DNA from 3 places in the Bilifractor sp. LCP19S3_H10 genome. Region 1 is predicted to be linked to each of the others. Evidence: predicted binding sites of a transcription regulator. Region 1 holds the regulator's gene; each other region holds the start of a gene.
What was found. The regulator HrcA, encoded in region 1, represses chaperone genes, less so after heat shock. The targets are predictions, from matches to a motif close to TGTTAGCACTCNNNNNNNNNGAGTGCTAACA.
Positions count from the first base shown of each region.

Region 2: the regulator HrcA is predicted to act here: its motif matches at 2,884-2,914, upstream of ACTQZS_RS09180 (Hsp20/alpha crystallin family protein).
Region 3: the regulator HrcA is predicted to act here: its motif matches at 2,318-2,348, upstream of htpG (molecular chaperone HtpG).

Region 1 is NZ_JBQKFT010000005.1:184,974-189,326, forward strand. Features, by position in the region: gene upp (uracil phosphoribosyltransferase) at 1-216, shown strand, start outside; gene ACTQZS_RS06020 (deoxycytidylate deaminase) at 348-836, shown strand; gene ACTQZS_RS06025 (cupin domain-containing protein) at 933-1,292, shown strand; gene hrcA (heat-inducible transcriptional repressor HrcA) at 2,004-3,098, shown strand; gene grpE (nucleotide exchange factor GrpE) at 3,279-3,956, shown strand; gene dnaK (molecular chaperone DnaK) at 3,995-4,353, shown strand, end outside.
Region 2 is NZ_JBQKFT010000010.1:24,463-28,815, forward strand. Features, by position in the region: gene ACTQZS_RS09170 (glycoside hydrolase family 25 protein) at 6-971, shown strand; gene ACTQZS_RS09175 (AraC family transcriptional regulator) at 989-1,999, shown strand; gene ACTQZS_RS09180 (Hsp20/alpha crystallin family protein) at 2,187-2,618, opposite strand; gene ACTQZS_RS09185 (TIGR03905 family TSCPD domain-containing protein) at 2,993-3,250, opposite strand; gene ACTQZS_RS09190 (HAD family hydrolase) at 3,319-4,197, opposite strand.
Region 3 is NZ_JBQKFT010000010.1:65,857-70,209, forward strand. Features, by position in the region: gene ACTQZS_RS09335 (glutamine--tRNA ligase/YqeY domain fusion protein) at 1-4, shown strand, start outside; gene ACTQZS_RS09340 (HAD family hydrolase) at 488-1,174, shown strand; gene ACTQZS_RS09345 (HAD family hydrolase) at 1,164-1,994, shown strand; gene htpG (molecular chaperone HtpG) at 2,565-4,353, shown strand, end outside.

The DNA of each region.
Region 1 (4,353 bases):
TCTGCGTGTGACGCGATCCGCCAGCTGAAAAAGCATGGATGCCAGAAAATCCATTTCCTGTGTATTATTGCGGCGCCGCAGGGACTGGAGCGCCTGCAGAAGGAACATCCGGATGTATCGATCGTGGTAGGCGCGCTGGACGATCATCTGAATGAACAAGGATACATTGTGCCCGGACTCGGCGATGCGGGAGACAGGATTTTCGGAACAAAGTAAAGCGCCGACATGTTGTGAACAGGGGCACACATTGTATAAGCTGCGGATTGCCCATGCTTCGTACACTTGCGATCCTACAGGCGATCTGTCTGCGTTTTCGAAGGGCTTATACACAGAATGCTGGAGGAACGATGTCAGATAAGCGAAAAGACTATATTTCCTGGGATGAGTATTTTATGGCAGTTGCCAAGCTGGCAGGCATGCGTTCCAAGGATCCGAATTCCCAGGTGGGATGCTGTATTGTGAGCCAGGACAACAAGATTCTTTCCATCGGCTATAATGGATTTCCGAGAGGCTGCTCCGATGATGCCTTTCCGTGGGCCAGAAGCAACGAGGATCCGCTGAAGACAAAGTATGTCTATGTGACGCACAGCGAGCTGAACGCGATCCTGAATTACCGGGGCGGAAGTCTCGAAGGTGCAAAGCTGTATGTCTCGCTTTTTCCGTGTAATGAATGTGCGAAGGCAATTATCCAGGCGGGAATCCGGAAGGTCATCTATGATGATGACAAGTATGACAAAACACCTTCCGTCATTGCATCGAAAATGATGTTTCAGGCAGCTGGAGTAGAGTTTGAAAAATATAACTCCTCGGGCAGGATACTCACAATCCGTGTCTGAGAAAAAACAGAATGTCAGCACATTCAGGTCAGGGTTCAATATTCAGGATAAGGACAGGTGCATCGGCTTTAAAAACCAGACAGGAGGGGACAGAAAATGGTCCGTAAAGAGAACGTTACTTATGTAGATGGCCTTGCAGGAGGAAGAGGAAGAGCAAAGGTTTCCCATATCGTGTCCAGGGAGGAACTTATGGGGCATGGAAGGATGTACGCAAAGGTTACACTTCCGCCAGGCGCAAGCGTAGGCTGGCATCAGCATGTACATGACACGGAGCCTTACTATATTCTGAAGGGCCACGGTGACTTTATTGATAATGACCACAGGATTTATCATGTGTCAGCCGGAGACGTCTGCGTGATTGAGGTCGGACAGTATCACAGCATGGAGAACAATTCGGACGATGATCTGGAGTTCATGGCATTGATCTACAATGAAGCCGGGTATCTGAGCGACTGACAGGAACAGATTCATGGTCAGTGCGGCAAAGGACATCTGACACGTGACATATGGCGAGGGACACATGTCATACTAAGCAGTGACAAGTCCCTGACATTTATTTTAATAGAAGCATTGTAAATGATTTGACAGAAACATTATAAAGAGAAGCATTACAAGCAGAAGCATTATAACCAGAAGCATTACAAGGGATAAAGCTGCGCTCTTGCGCGGTATTATATGCCGACAGGCAGCAGGCTGGAGCAGACAAGGGACTGTGACGGCCTGCTTTTTTTACGCGAACAGTGAGCCGCAGCCGAATGCGAAGTATTCGTGTGCGGCGAGCGTCGCGATAGCGAGATAAAACTCGCGCAGCGTGTTTTATCTCGTTGTGAATCGGTGTCTTCCTCATTTCGGAAGTAGTACAGATCAAGGAGATCTCTTTCGCTGATGTGTTGGATTTTCCGATAGGTCATTCCTTCCGGAGTGTTGTTCAAATATTTTTGCGATGAATTGCCATAAGAATAACCCGAAAATAATTTGCCATTAGCGCCGCGCTCAATTCACCGCGCATTCACCACTCAACAGCAAAAGTAGTTGACAAAAAAATAATGCAGTGCTATCTTATGAAACATAGGCGTTAGCACTCTGCAATTTAGAGTGCTGACAAACCGGCAGAGGGAACGATCCTGTCGGAGATTAATCCTCAGTAAGGAAGAAAGGAGCCAAGGAGTGGGAGAAGATTTGGATGAACGAAAAAAGACGATTCTAAAGGCTATTATCCAGACATACCTGGAGACGGGAGAGCCTGTCGGATCACGGACAATTTCCAAATACACAGACCTGAATCTGAGCTCCGCGACCATCCGAAATGAGATGTCGGATCTGGAGGAAATGGGGTATATTATTCAGCCGCATACTTCGTCCGGACGGATTCCCTCCGATAAGGGATATCGGCTTTATGTAAATGAGCTGATACAGAAAACAAATCAGGATGCCGAAGCACAGACGCTGATGATTCAGAAAACGGACCGTATGGAAAAAATACTGAAGCAGGTCGTGGATGTGCTGGCACAGAACACCAATTATGCGACAATGATTGCCGGACCGTCGTATCATCAGAATTCATTGAAATTTATTCAGCTGTCACGGATCAATGAGAAACAGCTTCTTGCGGTAGTTGTGGCACAGGGAAATCTGGTGAAAAACCAGATGATTGACCTCAAGGAATCTATTGATGAAGACGATATTCTGAAACTGAATCTGCTTCTGAACAACGAGCTGAACGGAAAGACAATCGGCGAGATCAATCTGGATATGATCACCCGGATGAAGCAGCAGGCGGGTATACACAGTGAGGTTATCAGCAGCGTGATCGATGCGGTGGCGGAGACCATACAGCCGGGAGATGAGGACATGCCGATCTATCTCAGCGGCGCAACAAACATTTTCGATTATCCGGAACTTGCGGATTCAAGAAAAGCCAAGGAGCTGATGACCGCGTTCGGAGACAAGAAGGAGCTGGCCGAGATGATCCGCGAGACGGCCCCGGGCGAGGAAGCCTCGAACGGGATCACCGCCTATATCGGGAACGAATCCCCGATTCAGGGCATGAAGGACTGCTCCGTTGTCACCGCAAACTACAATCTTGGAAACGGGATGAAGGGAACGGTAGCTATTGTAGGCCCTCGTAGAATGGATTATAAGAAAGTAGTAGAAAATCTGAAACAGCTGAAATCACAGATGAATGCTCTCTTCGGAAACGGGGACGCCAAGCTCGAGACTTCGTCCGATCATGGTATTATCGATGACAGCACAGAGTCCTAGCAGACCGGGATCCGGGAGTGCACGAAGAAGTGCTCAATCCATGCGGAGATTCACATTAGATTAGAAGCAATAAAACAGAAAGGCGGGACAGACATGGCAGACGTGAATAACAGCAGGCGGGGCGCCGACGGGGCAGACCCGGAAGCAGAGGAAAAAAGAGCCATGAAGAAGGATAATCATATGAACGAAGAAAAAGAAAAAAATACAGAGAAATGTACAGCAGAAACAGATACGATGAAGGAAGAGAAGACAGAAAAGGAAGACGGAGTTCGTAATGGAAAAGCTGCGGATCAGACCCAAGAGAAGGCAAAGCAGAATGAAGCCGGGGAATCTGATTCCAAAGAGAAGCAGGATGAGGCAAAAAGCGCCGGCTCTGTGGAAAATGGTAATAATGCGAAAGGATCCGGTTCCGGGAAAAAAATAAAAAAAGACAAAAAGGATGAGAAGATTGAAGAACTCACCGACAGACTGCAGCGTCAGATGGCTGAGTTCGACAATTTCCGCAAGCGTACGGAGAGAGAAAAATCCGAGATGTTCGATATGGGCGCGAGAGATGTTATCGAGAAGATCCTTCCGGTTGTCGATAATTTTGAGAGAGGACTTGCCGGAGCGGATGAGTCGGATTCGTTTGTTCAGGGTATGAACAAGATTTACAAGCAGATGACGAAGATCCTGACAGATATGGGCGTCGAGACCATCGAAGCGGAGGGCGCTGAGTTTGATCCGAATCTTCATAACGCGGTAATGCATGAAGACAACCCGGATGTCGGTGAAAACATCATCACACAGGAACTTCAGAAGGGATATAAGTACAAGGATGTTGTGGTCCGTCACAGTATGGTGAAGGTAGCCAACTGACACTACAGAAAAGCAGATCCGATCAGGAGGAAAATAGAATGGGAAAAATTATCGGTATTGACCTTGGTACAACAAACAGCTGTGTAGCCGTTATGGAAGGTGGAAAACCCACCGTTATCGCAAACGCGGAAGGAAGCCGTACGACCCCGTCCGTTGTCGCGTTCACAAAGACAGGAGAACGTCTGGTAGGCGAGCCGGCAAAGCGTCAGGCAGTTACAAACGCGGATCACACGATTTCATCGATCAAGCGTCACATGGGCTCCGATTACAGAGTTACCATTGACGGCAAGAGCTATACTCCGCAGGAGATCTCCGCAATGATTCTGCAGAAGCTGAAGAGCGATGCGGAAGGCTATCTTGGAGAAAAGGTCACAGAGGCCGTTATCACCTGCCCGGC
Region 2 (4,353 bases), on a different contig from region 1:
CGCATATGGCAGCAAACAGGAAAAAAAGGGGAAGAAACGGTGCACGTCACCGGGTGACGAGAGCGGAGAGGAGGAAGATTCTCCGAAACCGCATACTCGCGGGCATAGTGGTTGCTTTTACGGCAGCGTTTGTGGCGATTGCAGCATTCGGCAGCCACGCCGCAGAGGATAATCAGGTGTCAGAGCGCCTTTTTTCCACTTCGTATTCAATGAGTGATATGTATAACGACTACAATTCAGCGGATTTTGCATTGGATGGGCAGAAGATGACGTATACGGACAGTGATCATTATTCCAGCCGTATCGGAATCGATGTTTCCGAGCATAATGGGGAGGTTGACTGGGAAGCTGTCCGAAATGCCGGCTATGAATTCGCGTATCTCAGAATCGGATATCGTGGATATGGCAGCGACGGTTCTCTTGTGGAAGACGCTATGTTTGAGACAAATTATGAGGGAGCCAGAAAGGCAGGACTGGATGTCGGTGTTTATTTTTATTCACAGGCGATTGATGAAGCAGAGGCGGAAGAAGAGGCAAAATTTGTGACGGATACGCTGAACGGACGTCATCTGGATCTTCCGGCTGCGATAGACATGGAAACGGTGGAAGAGGGCGCTGCGCGGACCGATGGTGTCAGCGGTGACCAGTTCACGCAAAATATCAAGGCCTTTAGCCTTGCAATCGTGGATGCTGGCTATGAACCGATGCTCTATACAAATCTGCACTGGGAGTCGTTTACTCTGGATATGACAAAGCTCTATGATCTCCCGGTCTGGTTTTCCAATTACAGTGCGACGCCGGGCACTCCGTATAAATTCAGGGTATGGCAGTACTCGAATACGGGGACGGTTGATGGAGTCAGCGGAAGCGTGGATCTCGACATCGAAATGACACCGGCGGATGGCTCGGAAGCCTCTGCAGGTGCGGCCGCGGGCTCTTCGGGTTCTGCGGCTCTTTTCCGGGCCGAATGAGGAAAAAGGTAAGATAAATGAATCAGGAACTTCTGGATCGGCTTGGCAGAGTGACAGAGGAGGAACAGCGCATTCTGGACGGTACAGCCGGAATTGAAAAAAAGTTATATGCCTCCGGGGAGGAATTCACCATTGATTATGCGAAGCTGCTGGAGACAGGTCAGCTGATTACCGTGCGGACACATACAAGGTTTGCGCATTTTCCCATGCACAGGCATAATTATGTGGAAGTGATGTACATCTGTCAGGGCTCTGTGACACATATCATCAATCGCAAAAAGATTCGGGTAAGCAGGGGTGAGCTTCTCTTCCTGAATCAGTATACAAGGCATGAGATTCTTCCGGCAGGCAGGAATGATATCGCGATCAACTTCGTGATTCTTCCTGAATTTTTCGATGTTGCCTCTGAGATGATCGGAACAAACAATGTGCTGGCTGATTTCATCGTCAATACGCTGAGACAGGATGAGAGGCGTGGGGAGTACCTTTATTTTAAAGTTGCAGATGTGCTTCAGATACAAAATCTGATCGAAAATATGATCTATTCGCTGATTTCTCAGAAGGAGAATGGCGGAGAACCCTTCATGCTTCAGAGGATGAATCGGATCAATCAGACCACGATGGGACTGATTTTCATGTATCTGCTGGAGGCGGTTCCGAAGGCAGGAACGATGGAACCGGATTCATATGAGAATATGATACTCATGACATCCCTCCAATATATTGAGCAGAACTATCGTACCGCGACGCTGACTGAGTTGTGCGCAGGACTCTGCCTGCCTTCGCATACGCTGAGCCGCATGATTAAGAAGGCATCCGGAGTGAACTTTAAGGAACTGCTTCAGCGGAAACGCCTGAACAAGGCGGTAGGTCTGCTCTGCGACACGGACCTTCCGGTAAATGATATCATTGATGCGGTGGGGTATGAGAATCACAGCTATTTTCATAGGATTTTTCGCGAGAGATATCAGATGACGCCGAAGGAATTCCGGAGCCGGCACAGGAAAGACTCACGGATACGGCTTTAATACGATACTTATAAAAATAAAAGGCGATACTAATAAAAATGCGATACTTTAAAAGACAAGAACCATCCGTGACCGGAATGCCGGTTCGGATGGCTCTGCCGTTTTACTCTATATGATTCTGTGAGAAAGTGAGGAAGGACCAGAATAGTCTTATCCTTCGAGGAAATGAGGAAGGATCAGAATGGTTTTATCCTTCGATGGCAATGGTCTTTTTTGTTTCTTCCTTCTTCGGTACTTCTTTTGGAATACTGAGAGTCAGAATTCCATTTTCAAATTTCGCGTGAATGTCTTCCGGCTCGATGTTTTCACCGACATAGAAGGATCTGGTCACGGTGCCTGTGTAGCGTTCACGGCGTACATATCTGCCGTTTTCATCCTTCTTGTCATTATTCTCGTTTCTGGCTGCGGTGACTGTCAGATAACCGTCTTTAATCTCGGCGTGTACCTCATCTTTTCCGTATCCCGGAAGTTCCATCTCCAGCTGATAGCTGTCCTTTGTTTCCTTAATATCTGTATTCATGCGGTGAGCGGGAGCAGAAGGTGTGTTGAACCAACGTCCATTCCATGCCTGATCCATAAAGTCATCAAAAGTATCTCCAAAAAGTTCCGGCAGTAACATAAGTCATTCCTCCTTTATATTTTTGATTTATGTTTTTGATTTTCTGTAATACGAGGCGGCTATTCAGGAAGCCTGTTCCATAGAAGCGGTCTTTCTGTGCTGCTTCTGTTTTGTGCCGCTTTATTGCTGCTGTTTTTTTGTTGTTTTATTGGTGCTATTTTATTGGCACTGTTATTGGTACTGTTTTATTGCTATTGTTTTATTGTTTCTTTATTGTTGTTTTATGAGTTCCTTCTTTTTGGAACAATTTTGTTATAACACTTGTTACTAGCACTGTCAAGTGGCGAGTGCTAATTTTTCTTAAAAAATTAAACAGGATTGCGTGAAAAATCGCGCCGGCTGCAGGAACCGGCGCGAAACAGACTGCTTTTCGGTTATTTCGAGGCGTTTTCAACAGCTTCGAGGAGTGCCCTGGAAAGCTGGTCCGGACAGGAGGTGTTTTTAAATCCACAGGTTGTACCCTTTAAGATGTCTGCGACCTCAGTTGCCTTGCGGCCCTCGACCAGACGGCTGATGCCGGAGAGATTTCCGTTGCAGCCTCCGGTAAAGCTTACGTTTGTGAGAATGCCGTCATTGATGTCGAAATCAATGAGCTGGGAACAGGTTCCTTTTGTTTTGTACTGGTAATGCATAAAAATCCTTCTTTCTGTGTATATGTGTGATGTTAATGTTATCTCTTTCGCGTGCCTCACACGCGCTCTTATATGTGACCTGCCTTCGTTTTTGAGGAGATGATCAGATCAGGAAGGTCGCAGATTCGCCGGATGATTCCATCCGGATCTGTTACACTTCCGAAACCGTAGGATGCCCAGAGGAAGCGTATGGAGGGATCGGGGGCCTTGCAATCATTATGCGATGAATCGCAACATTCGTTTTCCTGTTTCTGCCGGGCCTCTTTCTTCAGGAGACGGTCCGCCTCCCTTGTCGCGTCAAAGTCCGCCTGAATATCGCCGATGTAAAGAGCGTTCTGAAGATGATATTCAGAAGCAATGCGGTAGATATTATACGCCTTAAGTCGGTCTGTGTCTCCGGGACAGAGATGAGCCGTGATATAGCAACCAAGACCGGTCAGCCGGAGAAACTGCTCAATATAACCGCTCTGGCAATTGCTGACGATGAAGCAGGGAATACCTGGCGGCAGCTGGTGCGAGGCTTTTGTGCGGGGCAGACCGGCTTTTGATTCTCCGGATTTGTGTGGGTCTATTCCTGTGAGAGCCTGAAGAGTTCGTTCCAGTCCTTCATAGGGCTCGGGAGGGTTGCGGTCGATTGCAATTTCCTCGGCCTCATACCATTGCCGAAGAAGATCAGTCTTTTCCGCATCGGGGAGATCCGGAAGAAGATCGTCGGCGATAGTCTCAAGTGGCTTTCCGAATTCACGGCGCAGATCCTCGCTGTTAATCCGCGCGCCTGAACCGCCGCCCTCCGGATGAATCAGATGGAGGGGAGGAAGATGACGGGAGCGGTAGTCCCGGTTCATAGAATCCAGCACGGTATTCCATGCCTCGGCAACAACCGGTGTGGTATCCCAAAGCGTGCCGTCTACATCGAAGATGATTCCGTCTGTCTGCAGTTTGTTCATATAACCTCTTTTCTGTTCGTCTATTGCCTTCTGCTGCAGCTTCCGGATATCTGTGTCACCGGTATTCAGGCAGAAGCGGGTGGCCGCGCCTGACGGGAAGTGGAGCTGCTTTTCCTATTGTATATAGGTTATGCGACAGGTGTCAATCTTTATTGC
Region 3 (4,353 bases), on a different contig from region 1:
ATAAGAGAATCGGAGAAACTTCAGAAGACGTAAGAGGTCCGGAGAAACTCCGGAAGGCACAAGAGGTCCGGAGAACCTTCAAAGGATATAAGAAGGCCGGAGCAGATTGACTCTGACATGAATAATGAAAAGGCTGCTGTATCCCTGCTTCCTGCAGGTGCGGCAGCTTTTTTCTGCTCATTTACTGAAAATGTCGATTTGCAATAAATGTCCTTAAGGACAGAGAAATAATGAAGAAGTATATCTTCGATTGTGGTATCCTGTTAAAAAGACGGGCTACAGCTGTCCTGGCCAGTCACAAAGTAAGATGAGCTGGGGAAAGCGAAATCATGGATAGAGAAGCTGCCCAAAATAGACTCGCGGGAAGCAGAATCACGGGACGCAGAGCCCTGGAATACGGATTTACGGGAAGAAAATTGCGGAACGCGGAACCTTGGGAAGCGTTATACACTGGGGAATATCGGAAAAGAGAAAGGGAGAGCAGGAAATGATAAAGGCATGTATTTTTGATCTTGACGGCACGCTTACAAAGACGCAGGAGTCCATTGCGCGTCCGGTCAATATGACACTGGAGCATTTCGGGCTCCCTGCGATGCCGGTGGAGAATTACAATTACTACGCGGGGGATGGCCTTGATAATGCGCTCAAAAGGGCACTGAAGGATGCGGGCGATCCGGAGCTGAAATATTATGAGGAGGGAAGACCGCTGTGCCGGAAATGGTTTGTCGAGAATTCGCTGTATCATGTGAAACCTTACCCGCACATTGTGGAGATGCTGAAAGAGCTGAAGAAACGGAAGATCCGTCTTGCAGTATTTTCCAACAAGATGCATCAGGGAGCAATCGATGTGGTGACGGCGATCTTCGGACTGGACACCTTCGACCATATTCAGGGACAGACCGACACTGTGCCGATCAAACCGAATCCGCAGGGCGTCTATGAGATCCTCAGGGAGTTCGGGGTGGATAAGAATGAGGCACTGTACTTTGGTGACACCAATACCGACATGCTCACGGGCCATAATGCCGGCCTTTTTACCGTCGGGGTGACCTGGGGGTTCCGTCCGAGAACAGAGCTTGAGGAATATCGGGCAGACGATATTGTCGATGATCCTCTGGAGATCGTTGATCTTGTGGATCGTTTCAATTCGAGGGGAAAGGAAAATGTCAGATAAAAGAATTCCATCGATAAGAATTCCGTCGAATATCCGTCTCATTGCAAGCGATTTGGACGGGACGCTGCTTCAGGGAGACGCACAAAGGCTGAAACCCAATACCTGCGAGCTGATTCACAGGCTGACTGACAGAGGAATTATTTTTCTTGCGGCGAGCGGAAGACAGTATGCCAATCTGCAGAGACTCTTTGCCCCTGTTCGCAGCGAGATCGCGTATCTCTGCGAGAACGGCTGCCTCAGCTTCTATGAAGGCGAGATGGTGCACAGAGTGACGATGGACCGGGCGCTTGGACAGGAGATTATGCGGGAGATCATAAGGACGCCGTCCGCCGAGGTGCTCCTGTCGGGAGTGAATACAAGCTACATTCAGCCGAAGGATATGAGCTACTACTATCATATGCGCGATGTGGTCGGCAACAATGTCACACTGGTGCCGGATATTCTGAAGACGGAGGAGCCGTATTTCAAGATTTCCATTTATGAGAGGAACGGCCTTACCGATGAGGAAGTAGCATTCTGGCAGGAAAGATTCGGAAGATACGCAACGGTTGTTACGGGCGGAAACGACTGGCTCGATATCATGCCGCTTAATGTGAATAAGGGAACCGGAATCCGGAAACTGCTGGAGAAGCTTGATATCCGTCCGGAGGAATGTATGGCGTTCGGGGACAACTACAATGACATGGAGATGATGAAGCTGGTTGGATGGCCGGTTGCGGTAGACAACGCTAAGCCGGAAATTCTCGGCGCTAGCCGTGACCATACGCCGACGGTAGAGGAATATCTTGAGAAGATATTGTCGGGCGATTTTACCGGATAATCTTGCTTCGCACCGCTCCATGCTCATACCTGTTGTCGTCGCTAATGTTCTTACCCACTGGTGAGCAAGCTCCCCGTGAGCCAAGAACATTGCGACTGGACTTATACAGTACCGGCTATACGATACATTGTGCCACACACTGTATAAGTCCCCGCGTCACTTCGCTGCTTCGCAGCTTCCGTGCCGCTAACAGGTATGAGCACTTCCGTGCCGCTTACGCGTCACTTCGTGTTCATACCTGTTGTCGTCGCTAATGTTCTTGCCCACTGGTGAGCAAGCTCCCCGTGAGACAAGAACATTGCGACTGGACTTATACAGTACCTTGCTAGCACTCGACAAAATCGAGTGCTAATTTTTTCTTGACTTTCTGTAATAAGGGTACTAATATAACACTTGTCGGGTATAAAATGAATACCGGTCATAATGACAGAAATCACAGCCGGAATGGTCCGTGAAGTCGGGTTTCCACAGACAGCGGATCATCAGCGGCGATAACATAGATATCCGTTTTCCTGACGGGGATATGTCACGAAAATGAAGGATTAAAAGTGAAAAGGAGTGTGTATTAGTATGGAAATGAGACATGGAAATCTGTCGATTAACAGCGACAACATTTTTCCAATAATCAAGAAATGGATGTATTCGGATAAGGATATCTTTATCCGGGAACTGATTTCGAATGGATCCGATGCCATAACCAAGAGAAAAAAACTGGATGCCGTAGGCGAGGTAAGGCTTCCGGAGGGATATAAGCCGAAGATCACCGTATCGGTTAACGATAAGGAAAAAACACTGAAATTCATCGATAACGGAATTGGTATGACAGCGGACGAGGTAATCCGCGACATCACAGAGATCGCCTTCTCCGGCGCGACGGAGTTCCTGGAAAAGTATAAGGATAAGGCGGACAGCGACCAGATCATCGGACATTTCGGACTCGGATTCTACTCAGCATTCATGGTAGCGGATCTGGTGGAAATCGATACATTGAGTTTCCGGGAGGGCGCGGAAGCTGTTCACTGGGAGTGTGACGGCGGAACAGAGTATGATATGAGCGAGGGAACGCGAACCGAGGCCGGAACGACAATCACGCTGCATTTGGCAGAGGATAGTCTGGAATTCGCTAACGAGTATAAGGTGCGTGAGACTCTGGAGAAATACTGCTCCTTCATGCCGGTAGAAATCTATCTCGAGAACGAGACAAAAGAGCCGGAGACAGAGATCATCGATGAAAAGGATCTCAAGGATACCGATGTTGTCATTGAGCATATCCATGAGGACGCGAAGTACGAGGAGAAGAAAAATGATAAGGGCGAGACCGAAAAGGTCGAGACCAGCCCGGAGAAAAATCAGGTAAAGATTCAGAAGCGGCCGGTATCCATCAGTGATACGCATCCACTGTGGACAAAACAGCCCAGTCAGTGCACGGATGAGGAGTACAAGGAATTTTACCGCCATGTATTCCTGGATTACAAGGAGCCGCTGTTCTGGATTCATCTGAATATGGATTATCCGTTCCGCCTGAAGGGCATTCTGTACTTCCCGAGAATCAACACGGAATACGAGTCCATTGAGGGAAAAATCAAGCTGTACAACAACCAGGTATTCATCGCGGACAATATCAAGGAAGTTATCCCGGAATATCTGCTCCTGCTCAAGGGCGTGATTGACTGCCCGGATCTGCCGCTCAATGTCTCCCGTTCCGCGCTTCAGAATGACGGTTTCGCGCAGAAGATTTCCGATTACATCTCAAAGAAGGTTGCGGACAAGCTCTCAGGCATGTGCAAGACCAAGAGAGAAGAATATGAGAAATACTGGAACGACATCAGTCCGTTCATCAAGTTCGGAACGCTGAAGGATCCCAAGTTCTCTGAGAGAATGATGGATTACATCCTCTATGAGGATCTCGACGGCAAGTATCACACGCTGAAAGATATCATCGCCGCCAATACTCCTGAAAAGACTGAGGAAGAGAAAACAGGGGGAAGCGCAGAAGACAAGAGCAAAGCAGCAGATGCGAAGGAATCTGAGACGGGTGCCGATGGTGAGAAGAAGCCTGAGGCAGAAGCTTCAGAAGAGAGTAAATCCGGTGAGGCGGATCAGAAGGACGACAAGAAGGATGCGCCGAAGATCACGATCTATTATGTGACAAATGAGGTGCAGCAGAGCCAGTACATCAACATGTTCCGGAGCCAGAAGAAACAGGCTTATAAGCTGGTTCATACCATCGACGCTCCGTTTATCTCCCATGTGGAGCAGCTGAATGAAAATCTTCATTTCCAGAGAATCGATGCGGATCTCACCGATGATATGAAGGAAGACAGTGAATCCCTGAAGGAAGAGAGCAAGGATCTGCAGG